DNA from 3 places in the Chromohalobacter sp. 48-RD10 genome. Region 2 is predicted to be linked to each of the others. Evidence: predicted binding sites of a transcription regulator. Region 2 holds the regulator's gene; each other region holds the start of a gene.
What was found. Region 2 encodes sigma-54, which starts transcription at its own class of promoters, with help from an activator protein. Its sites were predicted from a motif close to TGGCACNNNNNTTGCTNT; they were not measured.
Positions count from the first base shown of each region.

Region 1: a site for sigma-54 is predicted at 9,093-9,110, ahead of hmpA (NO-inducible flavohemoprotein). Genes of this name have one in related genera too.
Region 3: a site for sigma-54 is predicted at 2,081-2,098, ahead of speB (agmatinase). Genes of this name have one in related genera too.

Region 1 is NZ_JARANX010000013.1:37,473-48,181, forward strand. Features, by position in the region: gene OP496_RS12990 (MFS transporter) at 1-379, shown strand, start outside; gene ssb (single-stranded DNA-binding protein) at 414-983, shown strand; gene pgaA (poly-beta-1,6 N-acetyl-D-glucosamine export porin PgaA) at 1,265-3,430, shown strand; gene pgaB (poly-beta-1,6-N-acetyl-D-glucosamine N-deacetylase PgaB) at 3,430-5,535, shown strand; gene pgaC (poly-beta-1,6-N-acetyl-D-glucosamine synthase) at 5,532-6,830, shown strand; gene pgaD (poly-beta-1,6-N-acetyl-D-glucosamine biosynthesis protein PgaD) at 6,834-7,310, shown strand; gene norR (nitric oxide reductase transcriptional regulator NorR) at 7,335-8,903, opposite strand; gene hmpA (NO-inducible flavohemoprotein) at 9,149-10,330, shown strand; gene OP496_RS13030 (hypothetical protein) at 10,482-10,709, opposite strand, start outside.
Region 2 is NZ_JARANX010000002.1:385,059-395,767, reverse strand. Features, by position in the region: gene pmbA (metalloprotease PmbA) at 56-1,396, shown strand; gene mgtE (magnesium transporter) at 1,431-2,783, opposite strand; gene OP496_RS04765 (HPr family phosphocarrier protein) at 2,866-3,135, opposite strand; gene rapZ (RNase adapter RapZ) at 3,122-4,018, opposite strand; gene ptsN (PTS IIA-like nitrogen regulatory protein PtsN) at 4,060-4,536, opposite strand; gene raiA (ribosome-associated translation inhibitor RaiA) at 4,543-4,851, opposite strand; gene OP496_RS04745 (RNA polymerase factor sigma-54) at 4,988-6,418, opposite strand; gene lptB (LPS export ABC transporter ATP-binding protein) at 6,543-7,268, opposite strand; gene lptA (lipopolysaccharide transport periplasmic protein LptA) at 7,315-7,842, opposite strand; gene lptC (LPS export ABC transporter periplasmic protein LptC) at 7,839-8,426, opposite strand; gene OP496_RS04725 (HAD hydrolase family protein) at 8,435-8,977, opposite strand; gene OP496_RS04720 (KpsF/GutQ family sugar-phosphate isomerase) at 8,986-9,966, opposite strand; gene OP496_RS04715 (ATP-binding cassette domain-containing protein) at 10,147-10,709, shown strand, end outside.
Region 3 is NZ_JARANX010000011.1:43,808-54,516, reverse strand. Features, by position in the region: gene secF (protein translocase subunit SecF) at 1-462, shown strand, start outside; gene OP496_RS12175 (sigma 54-interacting transcriptional regulator) at 548-1,963, opposite strand; gene speB (agmatinase) at 2,148-3,110, shown strand; gene OP496_RS12165 (YjiH family protein) at 3,157-4,548, shown strand; gene OP496_RS12160 (5-guanidino-2-oxopentanoate decarboxylase) at 4,559-6,196, shown strand; gene OP496_RS12155 (aldehyde dehydrogenase family protein) at 6,360-7,808, shown strand; gene OP496_RS12150 (inositol monophosphatase family protein) at 7,888-8,682, opposite strand; gene OP496_RS12145 (RNA methyltransferase) at 8,815-9,591, shown strand; gene iscR (Fe-S cluster assembly transcriptional regulator IscR) at 9,705-10,187, shown strand; gene OP496_RS12135 (aminotransferase class V-fold PLP-dependent enzyme) at 10,234-10,709, shown strand, end outside.

The DNA of each region.
Region 1 (10,709 bases), on a different contig from region 2:
GGGCACGGCGATGGGCGTGTACTCCACCAGCCAGTTTCTGGGCGCCTTCCTGGGCGGAACGGCCGGGGGCTTCCTTTCCCAGCACTTTGGCCTGGACGCGGTCTTCCTGGGCGCGGCGTTGCTGGGTGCGGTATGGTTGGTGATTGTCTGGAAGATGCCGGCTCCCCGCCATCTCTCGAGCGAGATCGTCGCCCTGAACGAGCGCTCGATGGGTACGATGGATACACTGATGGAGCGATTCGCCGCCGTGGCCGGCGTCGAGGATGTCATGGTGGTGCCTGACGAGCGTGTCGCCTATCTCAAGGTCGACCGTCAGCGGCTGGACACCGAGGCGCTGGAACGCGTCCTGGGGTCCGAGCGAGATCACAAGAGCGCCTGATAACGGGCGCGGGACTATTTTCAAGGAGACTTACATGGCGCGCGGCGTGAACAAGGTCATCCTGATCGGCAATCTCGGTCAGGATCCAGAAGTCCGTTTTTTACCTTCCGGTAATCCGGTGTGCAATCTACGCATCGCGACCACCGATACCTGGACCGACCGTCAGAGCGGTCAGCGCCAGGAGCGTACCGAATGGCATACGGTGGTGATGTTTAACAAGCTGGCGGAAATCGCCCAGCAGTACGTGAAGAAAGGCTCGCGTATCTATGTCGAGGGCCGCCTGCAGACGCGCAAATGGCAGGGTCAGGACGGGCAGGATCGGTATTCCACCGAGATCGTCGCCAACGACATGCAGATGCTCGATTCGCGCAGCGGTCAGGGTGGTGGTGACTACGCTCAGCCTCAGCAGAATGTGCCTCAGCAAGGCATGGGCCAAGGCGCTGCGGCGCAGCAGGGCGGTGGCTACGGCCAACCGCAAGGTGGCCCCTCCCCGCAGCAGCAGGCACCTCAGCAACAGCCGCCCCAGCAGGGTGGCCAGCAAGGCAATTACGGTGCTCCCAACCCCGGCAACTTCGATGACTTCGACGACGAGATCCCGTTCTAGCGTTGTCGACGTGACGAATCGAGAGAAGCTTGTAAAGCCCCGTATAACGGGGCTTTTTTATGTCGGCTTTGGAGGACAAGCTCTCAGATTGCCATGGATACGCAAAGACACATAACATCACACTTATTTGCATACAGAGATATCCCCTACTAGCCTCGATGTCGCTACAGCATCCGCTCAACGGATTTGAGCCCTCATCTCGTTAATGGAACTAACGGTGGTGTCATCACATAATGCAATCTCTCCGCTTCGGCGGCCGGCGGGGCCATCCAGGCCATTGCTTGCGTGCGCTCGCACGTTCCGGCTGTCATCGTTTTCTACGCTTGGGGATGCCTTTTACTGGATTTGTCGCACTGGGGCTGCTTTTGGTGCCGACAAGTGTCGTTCAGGCGGACGCGCGTTTTCCCGATGGTCGACTGCCGGCCACTGATGCACCGGTATCGGCCTATGGCGACGACGTGCGTGCGGGGCCTGATGGACATCCCAGCGCCGACGATCTGGCAGGAATAGCCGAGCGCCAGCGACAGCAAGGGCACCCCGACATCGCATTGCAGCTCGCCGAACGTGTGCTGGCGTATGCGCCGTATAACGCACAGGCGCTCAAGACCCAGATCTCAAGCCTCTCCAACTTGGGGGCATATCGGCGCGCCGATCAGTTGAGGCGACGTCATCGGCCTGCGTGGTCAGATGAGGTAAATGACCGCTTCCGGGCGGATAGGGCGACGCGTGTCATCCATGATGGGATCCGCGAACAGGCGCGCCACCAGCGTCGTCAACGCTACGCCAAGGACGATGTTGCCTTGACACATGCCTTGAAGGAACTCGATGCCAACCTCGATGCCTTTGCAGTCGGTAGTGAGGTGCGTCGGCGTACTCGGTTCGATCGGCTCGTGGTGCTACGCGAGTTGCGGCGTTTCGATGATGTCATCGAAGAGTACGAAGCGTTGCGTCGGGCCTCCGTGAGGTTACCGGCTTATGCCAAGCCCCCGGTGGCCGATGCGTATCTGGCACGTCGGCGTCCCGAAAAGGCGGCAGCGCTTTATCGCCAGGTGCTCAGTACCGATTCGCCGGCACCGCTCGCGGTCAAGACGGGATATTACTACGCGTTGATCGAGAGTGAGGACTACGAGGGGGCCAAGCAACAACTGGCGCGCCTGAATGACCGCGTCCCGACGTGGCGCTATCGCGAGAATCAGACGGCGTCGCCGGTCCCTAACTGGGAGCGCAGTGAAATCGATCGCCTCCGGGTCCGCGATGCGGCATACCGAAACCATGAAGAGGTTGCGCTGGATAGAGCCGCTACGCTTTATCGGGCGGCACCGCGAAACACCGATATCATCAATGGGCTCGCCATCGCCGAGCGTGCCCGTGGCTGGTACCAACAAGCGCAAGCGACGTCCGAGTTGGCCCAGGCGTATGCGCCGCATGATAAAGCCACGCGTTTGAACATCGCCGAGAATGCCCAGGATCTCGAGGCATACACGCGTTGGCGAGAGACAAGCGAGGCATTGGCTGAGCAGTTCCCAAGCGATTCGGCGGTGCGGCGTAATCGGCTCGAATGGCTGGATCGTCAGCACTTTTCCGTCGAGGGGCAGGGCAGTGTTGGCAGCTCTCACGGTGGTGATGCCGTTAACGGGAGCCAGGATGGCGATTACCAACTGCGTCTGAACTCACCCTGGAGCGAGGGAGGCTATCGGGCCTATGTCGAGCAGTCCTATCAATGGGGCGAATACGATGAGGGCGCCGAACGCCATGGTCGTCAAGGCCTGGGTATCGAACGCCAGTGGCTGCGTCGGCACTGGTGGACGGCGTTGAGCGGTGAGCGTCTCAATGACGACCTAGGCCTCGATCTCGGGTGGTCGCAATGGCTTGGCGATCATTGGCAGTACCAGCTACGTACGCAAACGCAGTCTCCCGAGACGCCGCTGCGTGCCGAGCGCGATGACTTGGACGGTCGTCTTTATCAGACGCAAGTGACCTGGCGCCAGAATGAGTCCCGCGAAGCCACGCTCACGCTGGGCGCGCTGGATATCAGCGACGGCAATTTACGCAGCGATGTATCGGCCGGTCTGACCCAGCGCGTTCAGGCCAGTGCCCATCATCAAACGCGGCTAATTGGTGCGCTGTCGGCCGAACACAATCGTGACGTCGACGCCGATTATTACAATCCCGCCGACCAGCGCACCGCAGGCATTACGCTCGAGCACGACTGGCTCACCTGGCGTCGTTACGATCGCTCCTTGACCCAAAATTTATCGCTGGGCGCGGCATCTGAGTGGGAAAGCGGCTACGGCGGTGCGCCGGGTTACGAGGTGTCCTATGGCCATACCTGGCAGCTGACGCGGACCTGGTCGATCAATTACGGCATCGGCTGGGAAAGCCATGCATACGAAGGCGAGCGTGAGAAGCGCTGGTATGGACAGTTCGGTTTCGAGGGAGTGCTGTAATGGCGTCTCTGGTATCAATATTGCTGCTCTGCATGGGACTGCTGATAGCGAGTCCCAGTTGGGCCGAGACGCCGATTGCGCCGTCCCCTAGCGATCCCGCTGCCTCGGCCAATGTGCAGATACCCGAGGGACATTTCGTGACCCTCGGGTTTCATGATGTGCGCGACGCTGCTCAACCGGCGGTGGGCCGTGACCCCTATGCGATCAGCCATGAGCGCCTAGCGGCATGGTTCGACTGGATGCTGGCGCATGACTGGCATCCTATCTCGTTGGACGACATTCAGGCGGCACGCCAAGGTAAGCAGCCGCTGCCTTCGAATGCCGTGCTGCTGAGTTTCGACGATGGCCTGGAAAGCTTCTATCGTCGCGTTTATCCGCTTCTGCAGGCCTACGATTATCCGGCGCTCTTCGCAGTCGAGACCGGGTGGCTCGAGCGGGTCCGCAAGGGCGAGAGCGCGGCATCGCGCGATACCGCTCAACTGGCGGGAAATCTAGGTGGCGCGGCGAGTGACGCGCGTGACGATGCCGCCGGAGATGAAATCCAGTACAACGGCGCCACTCGTGGCCAGGCAGGCTTCGTCACCTGGGAGCAGGTACGAGAAATGCAGGCCTCGGGCCTGGTCGAGATTGCCACTCACACGCATGATTTGCACCGTGGCATTCGTGCCAACCCACAGGGGAACGTCGAGCCGGCTGCGCTTACGCGGCGTTACGACCCGGCGAGCGGTGAGTATGAAGATGATGCCGCATATCGACAGCGCATTCACGATGATCTGGTGCAAAGTGCCGATGTGATCGAGTCCAGCACGGGCATGCGTCCGAGGACCGTGGTCTGGCCGTATGGCGCCACCAATGCCGAGACCGAGGCGATTGCACGTGATGCCGGCTTTGACTTCACCTTCAACTTGGGAGACCGGCGTCTGCCGACACCCGCCTCGGGGCCCGATTTCGGACGTTTGCTGGTCATGGGCAACCCTTCGCCGGTGGATATCGAAGCGCAGGTCGCGCAGACGCTCGATCCGCCGACGCGTAGTCAGCGTGCCGTACAGGTCGATCTCGATATGCTCTATGATGACGATCCGGAGCAGGTCAATGCGAACCTGAGCGCGCTGCTCGATCGCATCAAGGCGATGCAAGTGCGCACGGTCTACCTGCAGGCGTTCGCCGACCCGGATGGCGATGGCACTGCCTCATCACTTTACTTCCCCAATGATCATCTGCCGGTACGGGCCGATTTGTTCAACCGCGTCGCCTGGCAGCTCAAGACGCGCGCTGGTGTGGATGTCTATGCCTGGTTACCCCTACTGGCCTTCGATCTGCCGGATGCCTCTCGGCAGCGTCGCTTGCAGGTTCGGGTGCACGAGGCCGATGGCGAAAGCCGCGTTGCCGAGCGTGACTATCGGCGCCTGAGCCCGTTTCGTCCCGAGGCGCAGACGCTCGTCCAGGACATCTATTCTGACCTGGCCCGTAGTACGCCGGGCATCGACGGCATCCTGATTCACGATGATGCTTACCTGGCCGCTGATGAAGATGCCCAGGCATGCATCTCCGAGGCACGTTGGCCGGATAGTAAACGCCGGATTACCGACTGCAAGCTGAGCCCGCGTGACAAGACTCGGGCGTTGATCGACTTCGGTGAGCAGGCCCTTGAGGGTGCGCGACACTACGCTAACTTGAGCAATCGCTTTCGCGTGGCGCGCAATCTCTATGCACGCGTCGTGCTCGACCCGAGTGCGGAAGCGCGTTTCTCTCAGGCGCTGGGGCCATTCCTCGACCACTACGATGATGTCGCCTTGATGGCGATGCCTTACCTGGATGGCACCGAGAAGCCGCCGAAAGAGTGGTTGGACAAGCTAGTGGATCGAGTGCAGCGCTATCCAAGCGGTCTCGATAAAACGGTGTTCGAGCTGCAGACCTATGATTGGGAGCGCGAGGAATGGATCGCGCCAAGGCGCCTGCGTGACTGGATGCATCAGCTCGTGCGTCGTGGCGCGCTCAACCTGGCGTACTATCCGGATGATTTCATCACCGGCAAACCAGCGTTTCAGCCGACGTTCGAAGGCATGAGCCTCAACGAGTTTCCCCACCGCCGGAGTCAGCCATGATCGATGCACTCGTTGCTTGGATACTGACCATCGATTGGCGGGACACGATGTTCGGTTTTGCTTTTTATTACCCGATCTTCATGGCCTGGATGTGGATCATCGGTGGGCTCTGGTTCTACCTAAGGCGTGAACGCGGGCAGGATATGACGCCGCGCTTCGAAGAGTTGGGAGAGAATGCACCAACGGTCAGCATCGTCATCCCTTGTCACGACGAAGCGGCCCAAGTCGAACAGACGATCGCCTATGCGCTGGCGACGCGTTATCCGCACTTCGATGTCATCGCCGTCAATGACGGTAGTAACGATGACACGGGTGCCATTCTCGACCGCCTGGCGGTACACAACGAACGCCTGCGAGTCATCCATTTCGCCGCCAACCAGGGCAAAGCCGTGGCATTGCGCGCCGGGACGCTCGCGGCACGCAGCGATTATCTGGTGACCATCGATGGTGATGCCTTGCTGCACCCCTATGCCGTCTACTGGATGATGCGCCATCTGACCGGAGGACCGCGTGTGGGCGCAGTGACCGGCAATCCGCGTATCCTCAACCGCTCGACGCTGTTGGGCAAGATCCAGGTCGGCGAATTTTCCTCGATCATCGGTCTGATCAAGCGCGCTCAGCGAACCTACGGTCGCATTTTTACCGTTTCCGGTGTGGTGACAGGGTTCAATCGCGCCGCGTTGGATAGTGTGGGCTACTGGCACACCGACATGGTGACGGAGGATATCGATATCTCGTGGCGCTTGCAGATGGACCACTGGGATATCCGCTTCGAACCCGAGGCACTCTGTTACATCTATATGCCGGAAACACTCAAGGGGCTCTGGCAGCAACGGCTGCGCTGGGCCCAGGGCGGTGTCGAAGTAATGATGCGCTATGGCCGGGGCCTTTTCGCCTGGCGCCAACGGCGTTTCTGGGGCGTGGCAATCGAGTACTTCACCAGCTTGATCTGGGCCTATGTAATGCTGGCGATCGCCGTATTGTTTTGTTTGGGGCCGTTTGTGTCCCTGCCGCAGCAGTGGCAGGTAGCCACATTATTGCCCCAATGGAATGGCTTGCTGCTAGGCGCGACATGCTTGATTCAGTTCCTGGTAAGTCTCGTGATCGATCAACGCTACGAGCGGACGGGGTTCCTGCGTCATTATTTCTGGGTGATCTGGTATCCCTTGCTGTATTGGACATTATCGACGCTCACCGCGGTGGTCGCCGTGCCCAAGGGACTTTGCGGCTCGCGCTGCCAGCGTGCCAGGTGGCGCAGCCCGGATCGCGGCATTCAAGCCGGCAAGGAGGAGTGATCAATGCACGATAACGCCGATAATCACAGCGCGCTCACGTTGCCGGATATCATTTATCGGCCTGACTTGCAGTCGCGTCGTCAGCGTAGTGTGTTCGCGCTGCTTTCGGGGCTGGGCTGGATGTTATGGCTTTACTTGTTCCTTCCGTTGTCGACGCTATTGGGATGGGCCTTCGGGAGTGAGCGTTTTCAGGCCTATGTGATCGATAGTCACGCGCACAGTTGGGCCTCGCTGACAGTTTATGCCGTGACCGTCGTGCTGTCGGGAATGGCGTTGCTGATATGGGCCTTCTACAACTATCGCCGCTTTCGACATGCCGACCGTCGCCGCTCGCCATCCCCATTGACCACTGTACGCCTGAGGGACTCTTTCGGAGTGAGTGAGGCGCAGGTCGAGTATCTTCAGCGCAGTCGTGTGACGACATTGCGCCATGATGCGCGGGGGCACATCATCGGCATCGAGGCGACATCGGCGTTGTGAGGGGCTAGCGGTTGAGATAGGCGCTCACGCCTTGAGTCCCAGGCGTTTGGCCAAGCGATGCAGGTTGCCGCTGTCGGTGTGCAAGGCACGGGCAGTGGCAGCCCAGTTACCGTTGTGTGTCTCCAGTGCGAGGGCGATATGCCGGCGCTGGAAGGTCTCGACGGCTTCGCGTAGCGGAGCTGAGGGCGCGGGGTGCGTCTCGGGTACTGATGGTTCGGGAGCAAGGGTGTCGTCGGCGGGCGTTGTCGGCAGTTCCAAGTGATGCGCGGCGATGCGGACCACGGCATCACGGCGCGCGCCTTGCCCAACGGGAGACTGGTCTCCGAGGGCACGTAGCGCGGCGCGCCCCAGGGTATGTTCCAGCTCGCGGATGTTTCCCGGCCATGGCCATGCCAGCAGGGCGTGTTCGGCCGTCAGGTCGAGGCGAAGGTTGGCGAGCCCCAGGCGAATGCGGTTGTCCTCCAGGAGACTACCAGCCAGCAGCGGTACGTCCTCGCGACGTTCCCGCAGGGGCGGCACCTCTAGCGGGAAGACGCTCAGGCGGTGGTAGAGATCTTCACGGAAGCGCCCGGCGGCGACTTCCTGGCTCAGGTCACGGTTGGTGACCGCGATCAGGCGCACGTTGACGCGCTGCGGGGTCTCGCTGCCCAACGGCTGAATCTCGCCTTCCTGCAGTACGCGCAACAACTTGGGTTGCATGGCCAGCGGTAGTTCGCCGATTTCATCGAGCATCAGTGTGCCCTCGTGGGCCATGGCGAAATGGCCGCGATGATCGCGGACGGCGCCGGAAAACGCGCCGCGTCGATGGCCGAACAGTTCGCTTTCGATCAATGACTCGGGCAAGGCCGCGCAATTGACGCGTACCAGTGGCCCCTCGCAACGTGCGGACAGCGCATGCACGCGCCGGGCGATACGCTCCTTGCCGACCCCGGTCTCGCCATGCAACAGCACACTCATGTCGGTGGGGGCCACCAGGGTGAGACTTTTTTCCAGCCGTCGCATGGCAGGACTCTGCCAATAGGGCGCACTGTTCCGCGGTGCGTTCTGATCGGGGAAGTGCTGGTCGAGTGCCTGATTGAGGCGTGAACGGGTGTCGCTGAGCTGCTGTGCAAGACGTAAGCAGGTTGCCAGCAGACCCGCTGCGGCCAATAGCTCGTTATCGTCGATGACGGCCAGGCAGCCTGGCGTCAGCGCATCCAGTGTCAGCATGCCGAGCAGTCGGTCGCCATCGCGCAGCGCCACGCCCATGCAGTCATGCACATGGCTCAAGCTGTCGTCGAGCAGTCCATCGAAGGGGTCGGGCAACGACGAGTCGAGCGGGAAGCGGCACACACCAGGATGCGCAGCGATCGTTGCCAGGCGCGGGTGCGCAGTCAGGCTGAAGCGACGCCCGCGGACTTCATCGTCGAGGCCCAGCACGGCCACGGGCTGCAGGCCGTCGTCGTGGGCGACCATCAGCGTGCTGGCGTCGGCGGGATAGCCGCCGACCAGTGCGTCCAGGAGCCGGGCCCAGCGCTCAGGGAGCCGGTCATTGGCATGGCCAGCGCTGAGGTCGGCGAGTAGGTCACGCAAGGTATGCAAGAACGCTGTCATTTATACATTTTTTCTCGAGTAAATAGTCATATCGACAGTAATATGGGTGTTATTTTGACAGTCATGGCGCCGAGAGCAAGGGATTTTCACCTACCGGGCTGCGTCCTGAAGTTTCTATAAAGCGGCAACCGCGCGCCTAGCAAATACTGGCGTGGCACAATGTCGCGGGCGTGTCGAAAAGGGGAGAGTTGGCACTCCGATTGCGATAACAGTAATACATACTGCAAGTATCGCGAGGAAACATCATGCTGACATCCGCCCAGGAACCCGTCATCGCTGCTACGACGCCGGTGGTCGCCGAACACATCGAGGCTATCGCCAAGCGCTTCTATCCGTTGATGTTTGCACGCTACCCCGAGGTCAAGACGCTGTTCAATGCTGCGCATCAGCAAAGCGGCGGCCAGCCGCGCGCACTGGCGGGTGCCGTTGTCGCCTATGTGCAACTGCGCCATGATCCGGCACGTCTCGACGAGGTGCTGGGCATCATCGTCGACAAGCACGTGTCGCTGGGGATCCGCCCCGAGCATTATCCGATCGTCGGCGAATGCCTGATGGCGGCGATCGGCGAAGTGCTGGGCGAGGCAGTGACGGCGGAGGTCGCCGATGCCTGGAGCGCGCTTTACGACGAACTGGCGGGGCTTCTGATCGAGAAGGAGGCGCGACGTTATCGCGAGTTCGCCGCTCAGCCCGGTGGCTGGGACGGCACCCGCGAGTTTCGCATTGTCGCCAAGCGTCCCGAGAGTGCCGTCATCACTTCGTTCGAGCTGGCGCCGGTGGATGGCGGTGCGGTCGCCGCGCATCGTCCGGGACAGTATATCGGTCTCAAGTTGGCCATTGATGGCGAAACGGTGCATCGCCACTACAGCCTTTCGGTGGCGCCCAATGGCCGGACTTATCGGATTTCCATCAAGCGCGAGGAGGGTGGCCAGGTAAGCCGGCATTTCCATGATCGTCTGGCGGTGGGCGATACCCTGGAGCTACTGCCGCCAGCGGGGCATTTGACCCTGGCCGAAGGCGATGCGCCGGTGATGCTGATCAGTGGCGGCGTGGGGCAGACGCCGATGTTGCCGCTGGCCCGACAGGCACTCGCCGAGGGGCGTCGCGTCGTCTACCTGCATGCGGCGCGCGACGGCGCGGTGCGTGCGTTTGCCGACGAGCTGGCTGACCTGCACAAGGCGTATCCGGCGCTATTGCGGGTGATTAGCGTCTATTCTCAACCGCGCGCGGAGGATGTGCCCGACCACGTTGGCCGCGTGGATGCCGACCTGCTTTCGAAGTATGTGCCACATGCCGCTCACTGCTATACGGTGGGGCCGGCGGACTTCATGCGCTGTGTCGATGCGGCGCTGGGGGCGCTCGGGGTCGAGGCTGCACGGCGTCATCATGAGTTCTTCGGGCCGGCCGAGCCGCTGGCGGATGTCGCCTGAGATATTGCGTCACTGACCCGAACGCCACGCCAGCCAGCGTGGCGTTTTGCGTGATGCGTCAGGCATGGCGTGCCGTGCCTGACGGGCATTGTTATATAGGGGGAGCGCCGAGGCGGCCCCGGCGCTATTCGGTCAGGAGTGATAGTGAGTATCAGCGGGTTTCGTTGAGCACTGCTTCGGGAAAGTGCCGACGCAGGATCTGGTTCTGAAACGCATCCACGAAGCGGCTGTTGATGATGATAATGAAGCTCTCGAAGGGCGCTCCGGTATCTTCCTGGTGGATGCCATCCACGCTGTGGAAGAGGCGGTCGTCACAATGGAGCGTGTGCTGGGCGGCCTGATAACGGGGTATCCTGGGATCTCGGGCTGAGTCCGTCGC
Region 2 (10,709 bases):
AATCCTACCGAGCCCTTGAGCAGTGTCTCGGGCCTTATGAGTACAGGAGTAGACCATGAGCCAGGCCTTCGATGCCGTAGAGCAGCAAGCACGCTTGGAGGCACGCGTCGCGCAGGCCTTGGAATGGGCCAAGCGATTGGGCGCCGATGCGTGTGAAGTGGGCGCCAGCGTGGACCAAGGAATCGAGGTCGGTGTACGCCTGGGCGACGTGGAAAACGTCGAGCTATCCCGCGATCAAGGGATCGCGGTGACCGTGTACGTGGGGCAGCGCAAGGGCAGCGTGTCGACATCCGACGCGAGCGATGAATCCTTGCGTGCGGTGGTCGAGAAAGCGTTGGATATTGCGCGCTATACAGCGGAAGACCCGGCCTCGGGCTTGGCCGATGCTTCACTGATGGCGACGGAATTGCCGGATCTCGGCGTCCATTATCCTTGGCCGTTGAGCACCGACGATGCCATCGAACTGGCACTTGCTTGCGAGTCCGCCGGTCGCGGGGTCGAGGGTATCGCCAACTCCGAGGGGGCGAGCCTATCCAGTGGTGAAGGCGTGCGCGTTTATGGCAATAGCCATGGATTTCTGGGGAGCCAGCGCGGAAGCCACCACTCGCTGTCGTGCATGCTCATCGCCGGTCAGGGAGCGGACATGCAGCGCGATTACGACTATACCTCGGTACGCAATCCAGCGGACTTGGAGTCGCCCGAGGCGGTGGGTCGACGTGCTGCCGAGAAGACGTTGGCCCGTTTGGGGGCAGCCTCACCAGCGACAGGTCGAATGCCGGTGCTCTTTGCGCCCGAGCTTGCCAGCGGTTTGGTGGGTAGTTTCATGGGCGCCATCGCCGGAGGCGCCTTGTATCGCGAGGCATCCTTCCTGTGTGGTCAGTTGGGTGAGACTATCTTCCCCGAGTGGTTCACGCTGTGTGAACGGCCTCGTGAATATGGCGCCATGGCGAGTACGGCCTTCGATAATGATGGCGTCGCCACGCGCGACAACGTGTTCATCGACCAGGGACGCTTGGCGAGTTACATGCTTTCGGCATACAGTGCGCGGCGCTTGGAAATGACCACGACCGGCAATGCCGGTGGCGCGCGCAATCTGCGTATCGAGGCGCCTCTAGTTTCGCGGGATGAATTGCTCGCGCGGATGGGGCGTGGCGTACTCGTTACCGAATTGATGGGGCAAGGGGTCAATGGCGTGACCGGCGATTATTCACGCGGTGCGTCGGGCTTCTGGGTCGAGGATGGCAAGATTCAGCATCCCGTCGAGGAATTCACCATTGCCGGCAACTTGCGCGATATGTTCGCCAATATCCAAGGCGTAGGCAGCGATACCGATACGCGCGGCAGTGTGCATACCGGGAGCTGGTTGATCGGCGACATGATGGTGGCGGGCGAGTAAAAAGCTCGGTGACGCGGTGCCTCAGCGCCGCGTCTCAATAAAACGCTGTGGCCAGTCCCAGAAACGCGACGAAGCCGACCACATCAGTAATCGTCGTCAAGAGCACGCCTCCCGAGAGCGCTGGGTCAATCTTCAGGCGCTTGAGCAGCACGGGAATCACGGTGCCGGCCAGTGCGGCGACGGTCAGGTTGATGACCATCGACAAGGCGATGATGCCGCCGAGTTTGTAGTCGTCGAAGCGCACGATGGCGACCAGGGCCACGATCACGGCCCATAGCACACCGTTCATCATCCCCGAGAGCATTTCGCGGACCAGCAGCCACTGCACGTTGGCGCCGCCGACGTGTCCGAGGGCGATCCCGCGAATCAGCACCGTCAGCGTCTGCGACCCGGCGATACCGCCCATGCTGGAGACGATGGGCATCAACACGGCCAGCGCAGTGATTTGCTGAATGGTCGATTCGAAGATGCCGATGGCAAACGATACGATGGTCGCCGCAATCAGGTTGATGCCTAGCCATACGGCGCGTCGACGCCCGGTACGCCACGCTGGCGCGAAGGTGTCCTCGTCCTCGTCGAGGCCGGCCATGCTCATGACCTGGTGCTCGGCATCCTCGCGAATGACGTCGACCACGTCGTCGATGGTGATTCGGCCCAGCAGGGCGCCGTCGGTGCTCACCACCGGTGCCGAAATGAGATCGAATTTCTCGAACAGGCTGGCGACCTCGGTGTCCGCGGCCGTGGCTTGCACCGAAGCAAAATCGGTGTTCATGACCTCGCGGACCAGGATCGAAGGGTCGGATACCAACAGCAAATTGAGCGGTAGCGTGCCGATCAGTTCGTCGCGGCGGGTGACGACGAGCAGCGTATCGGTGGAGTCGGGCAACTTTTCGTGTCGGCGCAGATAACGCAGCACCACGTCCAGGGTGATATCCGGGCGAATGGTGATGGTGTCGGTGTTCATCAAGCCGCCTGCGGTGTCCTCGGGGTAGGACAGCACGGTCTCGATCCGCTGGCGTTCTTGCGCCTCCATGGCTTGCAGTACTTCGTGAATGACCGTGTTGGGCAAGCGTTGCAGCAAGTCGGCGAGGTCGTCGACGTCGAGTCCTTCGGTCGCCGAGACGAGCTGTTCGGCGTCCATGCGGCTCAGGAATTCGCTCTGGATGTCGTCACCCAGGTATTGCAGCACATCGCCCTGCAATTCGGGGTCGACCAGTTCCCACAGCACATTGCGCTCACGCGGCGGCGTTGATTCAAGCAGATGGGCGACATCGACCGGGGCCAGGCCACGATTGAGCATGCGCCGCGCCTGGTCCAGCGCACCGCTTTCCAAGGCCTCGCTGAGGCGGTCCAGCCGAGGCTGTAATTGCTTGTGATTGGGGCTCATGGGGAATCGGCATCCTTTGTCGATTCTTGGGCGAAGCGTAATTCTAACATCGCTTCGGGCAGGCGCGAACGCTGTTCGCTAATCAAGCATCTTCCTCGAAGCGTGACTCGAACAAGGTGGTGAGGGCCTTGAGTACCTCGTCGGCGTCGTCGCCCTCGGCTTGAATGTCGAGTTCGGTCCCGCAGGGGGCTGCCAGCATGAGCAGTGACATGATGTTGGTGGCATCCGCTTCACGCTGACCATGGAACACACAGACGCGCGCCGCATAAGGTTGGCAGCATTGCACGAGCTTGGTCGCGGCACGTGCGTGGAGGCCGCGCTTGTTGGTGAGTTGCAGCCTACGACGCGGCATCGCCATCCTCCGGCAGTGCGGCTTGCACGCCCAATTCGCGATGGCGTAGGCGCACTCCACTCATTTGTGTCGCAAAATACCGAGCCAGCCCTTCGATCAGGTATACCGAGCGGTGCTGGCCACCGGTGCAGCCGATCGCGACGGTCAAATAACTACGATTGCTGGCAACATAGGCGGGGAGCCAGCGTTCCAACCACTGACGTATATCGTCGGCCATGGCGTGAACGTCGGGGTAGGCTTCGAGAAACGTGACGATTTGAGAATCGCGACCGTCGAAACCGCGTAGCTGAGGGTCCCAGTAAGGGTTGGGCAGGCAGCGCGCATCGAACACCATGTCGGCATCCAGCGGGACGCCGCGTTTGTAGCCGAATGACTCGAACGTCAAGGTCAGGTGTCGGCCGCTATGGCGTGCCACCTGCTCGGCGATGCGGCCACGCAGTTCGTGTACCGACAGGTTGGAGGTGTCGATGACCAGATCGGCGATATCGCGAATCGACGAAAGGTAGGCTTGTTCCTGTTCGATGGCCTCGGCGAGCGTCATTTCACTGGTTCGCGTCAGCGGATGACGACGGCGCGTCGCCGAGTAGCGTTCCAGTAGTATGCGCGAGTCGGCGGTCAAATAAACGACCTGGCACTGAATGCCTCGGGCGCGGATCTCTTCGAGCAGCACCGGGAAGCGTCTCAGGGCATCGGGAAGATTGCGTGCGTCGATACTGACCGCGATATGCGTGCGTGACGGCGGGCCTTCACGTAGCTCATCGATCAGGGGTGCCATGAGACTGGCCGGCAGGTTGTCGATCGCGTAGTAGCCGAGATCCTCGAGTGCTTGGAGGGCAATCGATTTGCCGGAGCCGGAACGGCCGCTGATGATCACGAGCTGCATGAGCGCCCCTTGTGTTGCGCGAGTATCAGTATGCGCGGATGTCAGTTTGCGCTGGTGTCGTGCTGGCGGATGGCCTCGATCAGAGTGTCGTAGAGCTGTCGTTGAGTCTGTGCCTGGCGTAGTTTGGTGCGAATGGCGCTATCGTTCATGATGGCGGCAACCTGGGCAAGCAACGACAGATGGGCATCGTCGGCTTCTTCTGGAACCAGCAGAACGAAGATCAGGTCGACGGGGTCGCCATCGGTGGCATCGAAGTCGATGGGCTCCTGCAGGCGTAGAAAACCGGCAATCGGCTCCTTGCAATGCGGATTGCGCGAATGCGGGATAGCGACACCATTACCGATACCGGTGCTGCCCAATCGTTCGCGGCCGATGAGACGTCCGAACACTTCCTGGCTATCGAGGCTGGGTGTGTTCTGCGCGATGAAGGTGCTGAAAAATTCCAGCACACGCTTCTTGCTCCCCCCGGCAACGCCGAAGAGTGCGCGTTCGGGGGGTAGGATGCTTTCCAATATCATGGCGAATTAACGGGCACCGGCGCCCTGAGCGCGTGCCTGCACCTTTTCCTTGTGTTTGACGAGCTGACGGTCGAGCTTGTCGGTTAGGGCGTCGATAGCGGCGTACATGTCGTCGCTTTGTGTATCGGCGTGCAGGTCCGCGCCTGCGGCATGAAGCGTGCATGCAGCCAGGTGGCGTTCCTTCTCGATGGATAACGTGACCTGGACGGTAGTGATGTTGTCGTAGTGGCGTTCCAGACGCGCGAGCTTTTCATTGACGTAGTCGCGTAGAGCATCGGTCAATTCGATGTGGTGACCGGTGATATTGGCTTGCATGGCACGCTCCTATTCCATCGGTTGGCACTTCGATTGTAACCCTTTTTAGAGCGCTGCATAGCCCTGGATCAAGGCTGGCTAACGAAGACCGCAGCGAGTCTACGCAGCGTGGCCGATACGTGCAAACTGCCCGCGTTCAGGCGAGTCGCTTGCGCTCGCTGGAGGAAGGTATACCCATCGCTTCACGGTACTTGGCGACGGTGCGTCGTGCGACCGGAATGCTGTCCTGAGCCAGGAGGTCGACGAGCTTGCTGTCGGATAGAGGCTTGCGTGGTGGCTCGTCGCCAATCAATTTCTTCAAGCGTGCACGAATTGCCGTGCTGGAATGGGCGTCGGTTTCGCCTTGCCCCCCGACGTGGCTGGAAAAGAAATACTTGAGCTCAAAGACGCCGCGAGGCGTATGAATGAATTTCTGCGTGGTCACGCGGGAGATGGTCGACTCGTGCATGTCTACCGCGTCGGCGATATCTGCCAGGATCAACGGTTTCATGGCTTCCTCGCCGCGTTCGAGGAAGTCGAATTGGCGTGCCATGATCTCTTGGCCCACGCGCAGCAAGGTGTCGTTACGGCTCGAAAGGCTCTTGAGCAGCCATTTGGCTTCTTGTAGATGCTGCTTGAGGAAGGTGTTGTCGTCGCTCTTGTCGGCGCGCTTGATGAGTGCAGCGTAATCCGGTTGGATACGTACGCGGGGCAGGGCCTCGGGATTGAGCTCGATGCGCCAATCCTGTCGGATGCGCCGCGCGATGAGGTCGGGAATGACATAATCGTTGCTGCTGTCCTCGAAGGCGAGGCCGGGGCGCGGGTCGAGGGACCGAATGAGGGCGATGACGTGGTCGAGCTCTTCATCGTCGAGGCGCAAGCGTCGCTTGAGCAACTTGCGGTCGTTGCCTGCGAGAGCTGCGAGGAACTGGCGTACCAGCCGCTTGGCCTGGGTTATCAGCGGCATGTCTTCAGGGAGGGCGCCGAGTTGCAGCAACAGACACTCGCGTAGGTCGCGGGCGCCTACCCCAGTGGGATCGAACTGTTGTACGCGCATCATGACGTGTTCGACATCGCCCACCTTGAGCCCCGAAAGGCCTTGGCCGCGCAAACCGTCAACAAGCTCGTCCAGGGGCAGGGTGAGATAACCGTCGGCCCCCATGGCATCGATCAGGCCTTCGGCAATATCATGTTCGCGCGGCGTCATGTCGGCCATGGCGAGTTGCCAGGCCAGATGGTCGTGAAGACTGGTATGCGCGGTATTGCGCTCTATATCGGGGCCTTCCTCGCTACCGCCACCCCCCGTCAGTGAGGGGCCTGAATCCTGGTAGGTATCACTCCATTCGCTATCCAGCGACAGGTTCTCGGGGATGTCGCTTGCCCAATCATCTTCCTGCTGCGTTTCGCTGACCTCGCGTTCTTCGAAGTCCTCCTCGAGCTCCAGCATAGGATTGGAGTCCAGCGCTTGCTGAATCTCCTGTCGCAAATCCAGCGTTGAAAGCTGCAAGAGCTGAATGGCCTGCTGTAACTGGGGCGTCATCGTCAGCTGCGTGCCGACGCGAAGCTGCAAGGTAGGTTTCATGGACATGGAGAATCGATCGTCGCTTCCTGAAACGGTTCTCGTACGTTATCTCGCGACGACGCTACTTGCAAGAATGAAAGCAACAATCATGCCATTTATATAAGCGTGCAGCGGTTCCAGCAGTTTGCGTTTACAATCTGAACTCATGGCCGAGGTAGACGTCACGCACTTTCTGGTTGGCGAGAATGGCCTCTGCATGTCCTTCGGCGATGATCTGACCGTCGCCGACGATATAGGCGTTGTCACAGATATCCAGGGTTTCGCGTACGTTGTGGTCGGTGATCAAGACACCGATATCACGATCACGCAATTGGCGGATGATGCTCTTTATCTCGCCAACGGAGATCGGGTCGACCCCGGCGAAGGGCTCGTCGAGAAGGATGAAGGCGGGCTCGGTGGCCAGGGCGCGGGCGATCTCGACGCGACGACGTTCGCCCCCGGACAGGCTCATGCCAGGGTTGTCACGAATGTGGGTGACGTGAAACTCCTCCAGGAGGCGCTCGAGCTGTGCCTTGCGCGCGGCCTTGTCGAGATCGCGGCGCGTCTCGAGAATTGCCATGATGTTGTCGGCGACCGAGAGTTTGCGAAAGATCGACGCTTCCTGGGGCAGGTAACCGATACCGGCGCGGGCGCGTTCGTGCATGGCCGCATGTGACAGGTTGCGCTCGTCGATGTGCACGCTGCCGGCATCGGCGCCTACCAGTCCGACAATCATGTAGAACGAGGTAGTCTTGCCGGCGCCATTAGGGCCGAGAAGTCCGACAATGCTGCCCTGACGTATGGTCAGGCTGATGTCATGCACCACGCGGCGGCCCTTGTAGCTCTTGGCGAGGTTGGCGGCACTCAGGGTCTTCATGGGCGTCGGGTCCTACCTAACTGGGGTGAGTGAATCACTAAACACGTCACTGCTCGCTATCGCGGGGCGTCAGCGTCATGCGAACGCGCTGGTCGCCATCGCCGTCATCGTCGGAGCGAGCCTGTACCTGGCGGCGGTCGAGGAAGTATTCGACATAGGCGCCATTGAAGGTATCCCGGGCCTGGTGTAGCTCGGCATTGTCGATGAGTTCCACGCGACGCTGGGCGGCATGATAGATCACCGTATCGCCCCAGCCCTTGGCCACCGGCTCGTCCGGCGCTGGCTTTTGCTCGAGATAGGCGCGTTCGCCACCCCCGCCATGGGCGGTGACCGTGGAGACTTCGCCCTGCGCGTTGCGTTCGATCTTCACGCGCGCGGCCGTCAGTTGCATACTACCTTGCTGCATATCGACATCGCCGGTATAGACCGCGGTGCCGGCGTTGTCGTCGAGATCCAGCTGATCGGCGACGATCTCGATAGGCTGGCTGGCATCGCTATCCAGCGCTAGCGCCGTGTGGCTGGCGAGTCCCAGCGCGGCGCATGCCAGTGCCATCGTCAATGGTCGTGTCATCATGATTCGTCCTCGGCAAGCTGTGGATGGTGGCCTCGCACATCACCGCTCAGACGCGCTTGATTGGTGTCGATCCAGGCGTCGAAGCGATTGCCGCGCACGCGCTGTTCATGCTGCCGCAATACGGCCTCGGTGTCACTCCAGGCGTGGCCCTCGCTGGACTTGTAGTACAGCACGTCGGTGTCGAGACGCCAGCCCTGCTCGGGTTGTACGAGCCGGGCATTCCCGGTCAGGGTGAGTAGATCGCGTTGCGGCCCCAGGCTTCCCTTGTCGCCGGAGATGTCCCACTTACGTCCCGCCTCGTCACGCACCTTGGCCTTCGGTGAGTCGGCGCGAATGACATCGTCGACAGGGGTATGCACGAGGCGCGGCGATTCAAGCGTCTGGTGGGGGGTGCCTTGCGCGTTGAAGCGCGTCATGGTGACGCCTTCTAAGTAGTAATCGGGCTCGCCTGCGTCATCGCTGGGGACCGGGCCAGGAGAAGAAGCATCGCGTTGTTCGACGATGGCCAGGCCGATACCAAGGACCACTAGTATCAGCAATAGCCCCAGCCGTGCCCATTTGCGAGAAGACAGAAAAGTCGGCATGACGCGCTTCATCCTTGGCCATCGAGATAGGGTGCGAGGCAAACGTCCCACCGTCCCTGGCAGCTCAGCAAGGCATCGCAAATTTCACGCACCGCGCCTTGGCCGCCCGAGCGCGCGGGAATCCAGTCGGCGTGCGCACGGACGTAATCCGGCGCATTGTTCACGCTCAGTCCGAGTCCTGCGGCGCGAATCGCGGCCAGGTCGGGCAAATCGTCGCCACAATAGGCGATCTCGTCCAGTGGTAGGCCGAGCTGTTCGCACAGGGTGTTGAGCGCGGCTAGCTTATCCTCGCGACCTTGTACGACGTGTGCGATGCCAAGCGCCTCGGCACGCCGGCTGACCATGGGCGACTCACGCCCGGTGATCAATGCCACTGCGATGCCGCTTTGCTGCAGTAGCTTGATGCCGAGACCGTCGAGAATGTTGAAGCTCTTGGTTTCCTGGCCATCGCTTTGCAAGTGTAGCGTGCCGTCGGTGAGTACGCCGTCCACATCCAGGGCCAGGAGTCGGATGCGGCGTGCCTTGTCGCGCCAATCGTCGGAATATGTCATGGGGCTCCTCAAATGACGCCGCTGACCAATAAGTCGTGCATGTGCAGCGCGCCGATCGGTCGTCCGTCGTCGTCGACCACGGCAAGTGCCGTGATACGATTGTCTTCCATGACCTTGACGGCCTCGGCGGCGAGTAGATCCGGCCGGATTGTCTTGCCGCCATGGGTCATGACGTCATCGACGCGCAGACGGCGAAGGTCGTCGTGTTGGTCGAGCGTGCGCCGCAGGTCGCCATCAGTATAAATGCCGGCTAGATGCCCGGCGTTATCGACCACGCAGGTAAAGCCCAGGCCCTGGCGGGTAATTTCCAGCAGAGCGTCGCGTAGCGGGCTACCCAGTGCGACACGTGGCAGGCGCTCGCCATGATGCATGAGATCTTCGACCTTGAGCAGCAGGCGTCGTCCTAGGCTACCGCCGGGGTGTGACAGGGCGAAGTCTTCGGCGGTGAATCCGCGTGCCTCGAGCAGGGCCACCGCGAGGGCGTCGCCCATGGCCAGCGCAGCGGTCGTCGAGGTGGTCGGCGCGAGGTCGAGCGGGCAAGCCTCACGGGCAACGGCGGTATCCAGATGTGCTTCGGCGTGACGCGATAGGGTCGAGCCGGGACGCCCGGTCATGCTGACCAGTGGGGCGCCCATGCGTTTGAGAAGTGGCAATAGCGCCGTGATCTCGGCCGTCTCGCCCGAGTTGGAGAGGGCCAGGACGACGTCACGGGGTGTGATCATGCCCATGTCGCCGTGGCTGGCCTCGCCGGGGTGGACGAAGAAGGCGGGTGTGCCGGTGCTAGCCAGTGTCGCCGCGATCTTGCGGGCGACGTGCCCGGATTTGCCCATGCCGGTGACGACGACACGTCCTTCGCAGGCTAGAAGCAGGCGACAGGCGTGGTCGAAGGCCTCGTCAAGGCGTTCGATCAAAGCGGCGATGGCCTGCGATTCGAGTGTCAGCGTGCGTCGCGCGCTAGCGCGGTAATCTTGCTCGGTAACAGTGTTCATGGTGGTGATTGTTGCCCTTCGCGGCCTTGGGCTCAAGCCTCGCCGACTTCCGGGGAGCGACGAGCGAATTGAGGCGCTCATTAAACGCACTCGCCGAGATTGTTGCAAGGCGAGGCTGGAGGTGATCGCTAGAGTTAGGATACAATGTTCGATAATTATCGAGACGTGGATGAGCGTTACGTGACTGACACGACCCTGGTCGACGTCGAGGGATTGCATTTTTCGCGGGGCGAGAATGACATCTTTCGTGGCGTCGATCTGCGTATTCCCAAAGGCAAGATTACTGCGGTCATGGGCCCTAGCGGTACGGGCAAGACGACGTTGCTCAAGTTGATCGGTGGTCAGCTAGTGCCGGATGCGGGACGTGTGTGCATCGATGGAGAGGATGTGCATGGCTTGTCTCGCCGTGCGTTGTTTCGGATGCGGCGGCGCATGGGCATGCTGTTCCAGAGCGGCGCGCTGTTTTCGGACCTGAGCGTTTTCGAGAACGTGGCCTTCCCACTGCGCGTGCATACCGACCTGCCGGAGGCCATGGTACGCGATATCGTGCTGATGAAGCTTCAGGCGGTGGGCTTGCGCGGTGCGCACGACTTGCCGCCGGCGGAGCTGTCCGGCGGCATGGCTCGGCGCGTGGCGCTAGCGCGTGCGGTGGCGCTCGATCCCGAACTGGTGCTTTACGACGAGCCTTTCGTCGGCCAGGACCCGATTTCAATGGGCGTTCTGGTGCAACTGATCAAGACGGT
Region 3 (10,709 bases), on a different contig from region 2:
AAGTTCGCACTCGGCGCCCTGATCTCCCTCGGTCATGACGTGGTGATCATACTAGGCATCTTTGCGTTGTTCGGACTGGACTTCGATTTGACGGTACTGGCCGCCATATTGGCGGTAATCGGTTACTCGCTCAACGACACCATCATCGTCTACGACCGAATACGCGAGAATATCCGCAAGTCGCAAATCGACGACATGGCGCAGATATTCAACGAGTCGATCAACCAGACCTTGGCGCGCACCATGGCGACGTCGGGGACCACATTGCTAGTACTATTGGCACTGTTCTTCCTCGGCGGGGACATGATCCACAACTTCTCGATCGCCTTGATACTGGGCGTCGTCGCGGGCACCTTCTCGTCGGTGTACGTGGCTGCCGCGTTGTTGCTGGCCATTAAACTACAGCGCCAGGATCTGATCCGGACCAAGAAGGAAAACGACGAGGAAGAAGAACTGCCCTGAGACTTCAGCGGCCTAGCCGTTCGGTATCCGATACGCCTCCCCTCCTGGGAGGCGTATTGCGTTGGGGCTTGCATTGCGCTGAGAGCTAGTCGCGCGACACGATCTTCAATCCATGACGGCGCAGCTTGCGCACCACGCCGGGCTGACTGATCCCCAGACGCTCGGCCATGGCATAAGTGCTCGACAACCGCATCGCCAACTCGCCGAGAATCTCGGCCTCGACGGCCTCAAGCGTCTCGCGCAGGGTGTGCCCCTCTTCTAGCGTCGCCAGCGGACTGCCTCCACTTGCCGCTGTGCTCACACGCGCTGGGGCCACGTCTCGCTCCTCCATTGGCGCCCCGATGACGCCACCCTCGGCGGACAACCAGGCGCGTTCGAGCCAGTTTTCCAGCTCACGGACATTCCCCAGCCAGTCACCCCCCATCAACTCCGGCCACACGCGAGGATGCAGTACCTTGTCCATGCCATAGCGCTCGTTGAGCCAGGCGAGCTGACGTTCCGCGAGGCCGGGGATATCTTCACGGCGCTCGCGCAAGGGCGGCAGCGTGACGGGGATCACGTTGAGCCGATAGTATAGGTCGAGGCGAAAACGCCCCTCCTCCACGCGTTGCGCCAGGTCCTGGTTGGTGGCGACCACCAAGCGAAAATCGACCCGCCGCGAGCGCGTATCGCCCAGCCGTGTCAGGTAACCGTCCTGAATCACCTTCAGCAGCTTGCTCTGCATGGCCAGGGGCAGCTCGCCGATCTCGTCGAGAAACAACGTGCCCTTGTGGGCCTGCTCCAGAAGCCCGGCCTTGCCCATCCGTGCGGCGCCGCTGAACGCACCGGGTTGATAGCCGAACATCTCGGATTCGAACAGCGACTCGGGGATCGAGGCGCAGTTGACGTCCACGAAAGCGCCATCGCACCGCTGGCTCCAGCGATGCAGCTGGCGCGCGAAGGCCGTCTTGCCGACTCCCGACTCGCCGAGCATCAGTACCGTGGCGTCGGTCGGTGCCACCCGCTTGATGAGCTGCGCCACCTCATGCATGACCTGGCTACGCACCTCCAGCGACTCCAGCTCCAATGCATCCCCCGATGCCGGCGCGCCGCCACGCTTGAGGTGCTCATTGAAGCGACGCTGTAGAAGTGCGTATTCATCCTGCAGCAGGCGCAGATCGGTCATGTCCATGGAGCGACTGATGACGCGCACCAAGCGCCCGGATGCGTACACCGGATATGCCTCAGCGATGACCTGACGCCCCGTACCGGTTCGCTGCATGACCTGCGCCGGCTGGCCAGTGCGAATGACCTCCAGCGAAACCGAGGGCGACAGCACGCCGCGTGCCTCCAGTTCGTAAACAGTGGTCGCGCACAGCGCCTCGCGGCTCAAGCCATAGACGGCAGCACTTCCCGGGCTGACATCCAATACCTGACCATCGACATCGACGATGAAGACATGATCGTGCCCGGTATGCACCAGTGCTTCGAGCGTTTGTGCGTCGATATCGTGATCTCGCATGCCGTCCTCGATTCATTTTTGTATCACGATGCAATATTGGATCAACTAAAGCCGTCGAGCAATACAAGACTGCATCACTCATGAAGCTAAGTCCTTGATTACAGGAAGACTACCACCTGGCATGGTTCATGCTAATAACAAGGAGGCACCAACAACGATCCACCGCTTCTACCAGGAGCCCAGCATGAGCGATCACGACACCCCGATTTTCAATCAACCCTTGGGCGGTAACGAGATGCCGCGCTTCGGCGGCATCGCGAGCATGATGCGTCTGCCCACCCAGGCGAGCGCCGACGGGCTTGATGCTGCTTTCGTCGGCATTCCCATGGACATCGGCACCTCGAATCGCCCGGGAACCCGCCTGGGACCGCGCCAGATCCGCGACGAGTCGCGCATGCTGCGGCCCTACAACATGGCCACCCGCGCGGCGCCGTTCGACAGCCTGCAAGTGGCGGACACTGGCGACGTAGCGATCAACACCTTCGACCTGAAGAAAAGCGTCGAGATCATCCGCCAGCACTATCGTGAGCTGCTCGGCCACGACGCCGTGCCACTGACACTCGGTGGCGACCACACCCTGACATGGCCGGTGCTGCAGGCCATCGCCGAGAAACACGGCCCAGTAGGGCTGATCCATATCGACGCCCATGCCGATATCAATCCACACATGTTCGGCGAAGAAGTCGCTCATGGCTGCCCGATTCGTCGCGCCCAAGAAGAAGGCCTGCTGGACAGCCAGCGCGTGATCCAGATCGGGCTGCGCGGAACAGGTTATGCCGCCGATGACTTCGACTGGTGCCGCGAACAAGGCTTCCGTGTCGTCACCGCCGAGCAGTGCTGGTACAAGTCGCTGGAACCGCTGATGGCCGAGGTGCGTGAGCAGATGGGCGATCGCCCCGTGTACATCACCTTCGATATCGACGCTCTCGATCCCTCGGTGGCGCCCGGTACCGGCACCGCCGAAGCAGCCGGCCTGGCCATGTCGCAAGGTCTAGAGATCGTCCGTGGCACCTGGGGGCTGAATATCGTCGGCGGCGATCTGGTCGAAGTCGCACCGCCCTACGACACCAGCGGCAACACTGCGCTGATGGGCGCCACGTTGCTCTATGAAATGCTCTGCGTGCTCCCCGGCGTCAAGCGCCGCTAAGCCATGCCCCATGCTTGGGGCTCTACAACAACAAGTGGTGACATCTATGTCCGCATCCCTCGATTCCACCGCACCTGGCGGTGGCGCTCCCCACAACGCACGGCTGACGCCGCGCGGGCTTCTCAAGTTTCTCGTCCCCTCACTGATCGGCATCGGCATGTTTCTGGTGCCCTTCTCGACGGGCGACACCATCAACATCGGCATGGGCATGCTCGCTGACGGTCTTCAGGACGTGCTCGGCGACGCATTGCCCGCCATTGCCACGCTGGTACTGTGCCTCTCGGCATTCGTCACCACCTACGTCAAGTTCGCCAAACCCCACTGGGCCCGCGAGAATGCCTTGGGTGAACTGTTCGACGTCGAGCCGCTGTGGATGGCGATGCGCTTGCTGGGTGCTGCCTTCGCGATCATGACCTATTTCCAGGTCGGCCCCGAGTTCGTGACCGTTTCTTCCACCGGCGGGGTAATGCTCAACGACTTGGCGCCAGTACTGCTGACCTTTTTCTTCTTCGCCGCCATTCTGCTGCCTTTCCTGGTCGACTTCGGTTTCATGGAATTCATCGGCAGCCTGGTCCGCACTCCATTCCGCAGGATGTTCGGTCTGCCCGGACGCAGCGCCATCGACGCCACCGCTTCGTGGATGGGCTCGGGCACCGTGGGGGTGCTGATCACCACGCAGCAATACGAGCAGGGCTACTACAATCGGCGCGAGGCCTCGGCCATTGCCACCAATTTCTCCATCGTTTCGATTGCCTTTGCACTTCTGGTGACCAACTTCATCGGCATCAATCACCTCTTCGTGCCGTTTTATCTCACCGTGGTTGTGGCGGGATTGGTGGCTGCGGTGGTCGTCCCGCGCCTACCGCCACTCTCTCGCAAGCCGAACACCTACCATGAGCCGGTGGGTTGCCGCCTTGCCGAGGAACGCACCGGCACTCAAGGCCTGTTTCGCTATAGCCTGGACATGGCTGTGGAACGTGCTGACAAGGCGCCGGGACCGCGTCAATTATTGCGCCACGCATTGCTTAACGTAGCCGATATCTTCTTCGGACTGCTGCCGCTGGTCATCGCCATCGGCACCGTGGCATTGATCCTCGCCGAGTTCACCTCACTGTTCACCTGGCTGTCCTACCCGATGGTGCCGATCCTCGAGTGGATGAACGTGCCCGAGGCGGCGGCCGCCGCGCCGGCCACGCTGGTGGGCTTCGCTGACATGTTCCTGCCCGCCGTGCTGGCCAGCGATATCGAGAGCGAACTGACCCGCTTCGTGATTGCCTGCCTGTCGCTGACACAGTTGATCTATATGTCGGAAATCGGCGCCTTGCTGCTCAAGTCCAAGATTCCGCTCAAGCTCTGGGAACTGGTCGTCATATTCTTGCTGCGTACCGCCATCACGTTGCCGATCATCGTCGTGATGGGCCACTGGCTGGTGGCTTAAGGAGCTCCCCATGACCAACGACACGAACGCACCTTCTCCTCGCTCGATCAGCTGCGCCGAGGCGCTGGTTCGCCTGCTACGTGACAATTACGCCGTGGATACCGTCTTCGGCATTCCCGGCGTGCATACCGTGCCGCTGTATCGTGGCTTGGAAGCGGGCGGCCTGCGCCATGTCACGCCGCGCCACGAACAGGGCGCGGGGTTCATGGCAGACGGCTATGCCCGTGCCAGCGGCAAGCCCGGGGTCTGTTTCATCATCACCGGGCCGGGAATGACCAATATCGCCACCGCCATGGGACAGGCGCTGGCCGACTCCGTGCCCATGCTGGTGATCTCCAGCGTCAACCGCCGCGATACTCTGGGACGCGGCCAGGGGCGGCTACACGAGTTGCCCAGCCAGCAGAACGTGCTGGCGGGCGTGAGTCGTTTTAGCCATACACTGCTCGACCCAAGCGCCTTGCCGGAAGTCCTGGCGCGCGCTTTTGCGGTCTTTCGTTCCGCACGGCCGGGGCCGGTACATATAGAGATCCCCATCGATCTTTTCGATGCGCCTATCTCCCTACCCGATAATCGCTCGCCAGCGCGGCTGTATCGCCCCGCGCCGCATCCCGACGGCGTGACACTCGCCGCCGAGTGGTTACGCGAGGCTCGTGCCCCGCTAGTGTTGTTGGGAGGCGGCTGTGCGGATGCATCAGAATCGGCTAGGGCGCTGGTCGAGCACCTCGACGCGCCGACCGTGACCACCATCAACGCCAAGGGGGTACTTGGGCGCGGGCATCCACTCAACCTGGGCGCTAACGCCACCTGGCCCGAGGTGCGTGCACTGGCTCGCGACGCCGACGTCATCCTCGCCGTGGGCACCGAGCTTGGCGAAACCGATTACGACGTGGTGTTCGACGACGGGTTCACCCTGACGGGACGCTTGATTCGCATCGACCTGGAAGCGGAGCAGCTGGTACGCAATCAGGCCACGGCGCTGGGACTTGTCAGCGGCGCCGGCACCGCGCTTTCGGCTCTGCTAGCGCACTTCCCCACCCCGCTAGAGCGTCAGGGCGCGGAGCGCACCCGCGCCATCCATGCAGCGTTGGCGCTGAAGACGCGTCCCGACATGGCGCCGTTCGTGCCGCTTTATGCCGCGCTCGATCACGCCTTGCCCGAGGCCATCATCGTCGGCGACTCTACCGCCCCGGTCTACGCCGGTAATCATCTCGTCGAGCGTGCAGCGCCACGGCACTACTTCAACGCCTCGACCGGTTACGGGACCTTGGGATACGGCCTGCCGGCGGCGCTTGGTGCCCAGCTGGCCCAGCCCGGCACGCCGGTCGTGGCCCTGATCGGCGATGGCGGCGCAATGTTCACCCTGAGCGAGCTGGCCACCGCCGTCGACGAAGGACTGCCGGTCGTCGTGGTACTCTGGAACAATGCCGGCTACGAGGAAATCCGTCACTACATGGACGCGCATGGCGTCGCTCGCATCGGCGTCGATCCCACGCCGCCCGATTTCCAGCGCCTGGCGGAAGGATTCGGTCTCGCTTCGCATCGCGTCGAATCCCCCATCGAATTCGATCTCGTCCTCAGTAACGTCTCGCGCAACGCACCCACGCTGATCGAGATCGATGCCGAACGCTGGCAGGCGGCACTCGGATGAGCGCTCTGCCGAGACACGCTTCCACCCATAGAGATAACATGGCCACCAAATCCTATGCAGACGCGCATCGTTCACGGCGGCCATTTTCCCAGTTTTTCCGGGTCACGCTTGCACGCCATGATCGATGATTGGCGCCGTGAGCACGCCCTTTGAAGGAGTCCTCATGCAACAACTCGATCATCAGTTCATCGACAATCGCTGGGTAGCCAGCCAGGGCACACGGCGCCTGGCGGTGATGGACCCGTATCATGAGCGCCAGGTCGCCGAGGTCACGGCTGGCGACGCCGCAGACGTCGACGCGGCAGTGGACGCCGCACGTCGCGCCTTTCCCGGTTGGAACGCCTTGGGCGGCGAGGCGCGCGGAGCGTATCTGGAGGCGCTGGCCGATACCCTGACGGCGCGTCGTGAAGCGCTGATGGAGATTTCTGCGACCAACAATGGCAAGGCCCTCGCCGAGGCCGGCATCGATCTCGACGACGCCATCGCCTGCTATCGTTACTACGCACGCCAGGCACGCGAGCTGGAAGCCCGGCAGGGTCGCCGTATCACGCATGACATCGAAGGTGTCGACGCCTATTGCTATGAAGACCCCGCCGGCGTGGTGGGCCTGATCACGCCGTGGAACTTCCCGCTGGTGACCAGCGCCTGGAAGATCGCATCTGCCCTGGCAGCGGGCTGCACGGTGGTCTTCAAGCCTTCCGAGGTCACACCGTTGCCGGAACAGGTCCTCGCCGAGATCGCCCTGGAGATCGCGTTGCCGCCGGGCGTGCTCAACCTGTTGCATGGCGATGGTGATGGCATCGGCATACCGCTGACGCATCACCGCGGCATCGACAAGCTGTCGTTCACCGGCAGTAACGCCGTGGGCGAACGCGTGATGCAGGCCGCCGCCGAGGGTAGTCGCGGGGTGTCGCTGGAGCTCGGCGGCAAATCGCCGATCCTGGTGCTCGACGATGCCGAAGTCGAACAAGCCGCCGACTGGGTCATGGCTGGCATATACTTCAACAGCGGGCAGATTTGCTCGGCGACCTCACGCTTGATCGTGCATCAATCGCTTGCCGAGGCGCTTTATGAGGCGCTAGCGACACGCATCGACGCGATCCGCCTGGGCAATCCGCTGGGCGCGGACACCGATATGGGACCGATGACCAGCCAGCGTCAGCGCGACCGGGTCCACGACTACCTAGCCATCGCCGAGCGCGAAGAGCTTCAGCCAGTACGCGACGCCCGTCATCGGCAGTTGCCGGATCAAGGCTATTTCATCGCCCCAACGCTGTATCGCGACGTGCCCACCGATAGCCGCCTGTGGTGCGAGGAGGTTTTCGGCCCGGTGCTGTGCGCACGCAGTGTCGCCTCCGACGAAGACGCCATCACGCTGGCCAACGCCAGCGACTTCGGCCTGGCCGCCACGGTGATCAGCGGCGACCCTCAACGCGCCAAGCGCGTCGGACGGGCCTTGCGTGCCGGCAACATCTGGTACAACAGCGAGCAAATCGTTATGCCGGAAGCCAGCTGGGGCGGCTTCGGGCATAGCGGCATCGGCCGCGAGCTCGGACCTTGGGGGTTAGCTGCCTATCTCGAGGTCAAGCATCTGATCGGCCCGACGGACTGACCGACACGAGCCGCACAATGAAAAATACCCCGTCAACGCGATGTCGGCGGGGTATTTCATGCGGACAAGCCCAAAGAGCTTACATCCGCGGCTTGAGCTGCTGTACCAGTGTCTTGTAAAGGCGTGGCGTAGCGGCCATGAGATTCTGTTCGATGCTGACCGTGGGACTACCGTCTGGACCGCCCAGCAGTGCACCGGCCTCCTTGAGGAGGAGGCTGCCAACCATTTGATCCTGTTCTTCGAGCCCCAGCACGAAGGCGACATCGACACGGCCAGCAGCGAGTTGCGCGAGATCCAGAAGGCCACTACCGCTGCTGAGGAAGTTTTCGACCTGCGGCCCGAGGCCTTGAACCAAGGCTAAATACGTCGGGAGATGGCGCGAACGCAGCCAGGGCTCCGGCAAACCGACAGCAATGCGCGCACCCTCGACCGCGATATGATTGGGCACGCGAATGCGGCGTCCATTGAGCTGCGCACCACGCCCACGGCTGACGAGATATTCATCGTCGCTGAAGGGGCAAACAATCACCGCATGCTCGGGCTTGCCCTTGACCAAACAGACAACGGAAATGGCAAAGCTGGGCGATGCCACGGCCAGGTTGGAATAGCCGTGGAACGGCTCGATACGCCAGTGGAAATCAGCGCCCTCACCTTCGCCGTCACGGTGCGCCGTATAGCGACCGGAAAGGCCATGCTGGGGGTAACTGCGACGAAACTGCGCGTCGATGAGTGTTTCTGCGTTACGCGCAGTATCTTCCAGCAGCTGATCGAGCTGCCGGTCGCCACGCGCGACTTCGATGCGGTCGCGAGCACGCACGAACTGCTCGGCGGCACTACGCGCGGCGCGCAGTGCGAATTGAACCATGGGATGCATGATACGGGCCTGAATCTCGGAAACTGTTAAAGAACGTCGCGCATCCTAGCAGAAAGCGCCCACGACGGGAAGTTTCACGGCCTCAAGCCATGATAGACTCGCCACTCGTTTCTCAGCCGCGCGCCTATCATCATGCTCGACAAACTGCGTATCGTTCTCATTGGCACCAGCCACCCTGGCAACATCGGCGGCACCGCCCGCGCCATGCACAATATGGGTCTTGCAGATCTGGCCCTCGTCGCGCCGCGTTGCGAAGTATACGGCTCCGAATCCCACGCTCGTGCGTCCGGTGCCGATGCCCTGGTGAGCAATGCCACGGTGTATGCCACGCTCGAGGAGGCTGTCGGTGACTGCACCTTCGTGGTCGGCGCCAGCGCCCGCGTACGCCACCTCCCCTGGCCCATGCTCACCCCGCGCGCGCTGGGCGAACGCCTTCCCGGCGAGTGCGCACCCGAGGCCGCCCAGGCGGCGCTGGTTTTTGGGCGCGAGGACAGCGGCATGACCAACGGCGAACTGCAGCGCTGCCATGCCCATGTGCACATCCCCACCAATCCTGACTTCAGCTCGCTCAACTTGGCCGCTGCGGTCCAGGTGCTAACCTATGAATGTCGACTGGCAGCGCTGGGCGCGGACGATGCCCCGGAGACGCCGTTCGGTGTCGAGTGGGACAACCCGCCGGCCAGCCATGACGACATGGAGCGCTTCTTCGACCATCTCGAACGAACGCTGATCGACATCGACTTCCACGATCCCGACAATCCGCGTCAACTGATGGCGCGTCTGCGCCGACTCTTCATGCGCAGCCACATCGACAGCATGGAAATGAATATCTTGCGCGGCATTCTCGGGGCCGTGAACAAGCAAAGCCGGGCATTGGCACGCCAGGAGAGCCACGACGGGAATGGTTGACCGCGTTACTGGGTTTTCCCATAATACGAACACATTTCAGGCAAGCATTCCATACGGATTGTATGTCCTGCCTGGTCAATCGCTTCATCACCGACGCCCGATCACCTCGACTTATGCGCTTGACGACCAAGGGACGCTATGCCGTCACCGCGATGCTGGACTTGGCGTTACATGCCGATGCCGGCCCCATCAGCCTCGCCGACATTTCCAAACGCCAGACGATCTCGCTGTCCTATCTGGAACAGCTATTCGCGCGGCTCAAGCGTGCCGAGCTGGTCAAGAGCGTACGCGGCCCGGGCGGCGGTTATATGCTCGCGCATGCGTCCAGCGCCATTTCGGTGGCTGCGGTCATCGGCGCGGTAGATGAGTCCGTGGACGCAACGCGCTGCCAGGGACTCTCGGACTGCCAGCAGGGCGACACCTGCCTGACGCACCATTTGTGGTGCGATCTGTCGGACAAGATCCATGGCTTCCTCGACGCCATCACGCTCGCCGAGCTGGTGGAACGCCAGGAGGTCCGCGATATCGCCGCTCGCCAGCAGCGCGTCGCGCCGGAGACGATCAGCACTGATACCATCAGCATTGCCCAGCAATGATTGTGCAGGGCAGTAGACGCCAGCGCCATCATCGATACGAGCCGTCATGACCTCACCCGTGTATCTTGACTATGCCGCCACCACCCCCGTCGACCCACGCGTCGCCGAGGTGATGGCGCGTCACCTGACACTCGATGGCGTCTACGCAAATCCGGCGTCGCGTAGCCATATGCCAGGCTGGCTTGCCGAACAGGCGGTGGAAAGTGCCCGTCGCCAAGTCGCCGACTTGATCGCCGCCGATCCGCGAGAGATTGTCTGGACCAGTGGCGCTACCGAGGCCGACAACCTTGCGTTGATCGGCTTCATGCGCGCCAACCGCACGCGCGGTCGACATCTAGTCACCTCGCGTATCGAACATAAGGCTGTTGTCGATACCGCTATCGCGCTCGAGGCCGAAGGTTTCGACGTGACTTGGTTGACGCCCGGTGCGGATGGCCGCGTGACGCCCACGCAGCTCAACGACGCCATACGTGAAGATACCGTTCTGGTCTCGTTGATGGCCGTCAACAACGAGCTGGGCAG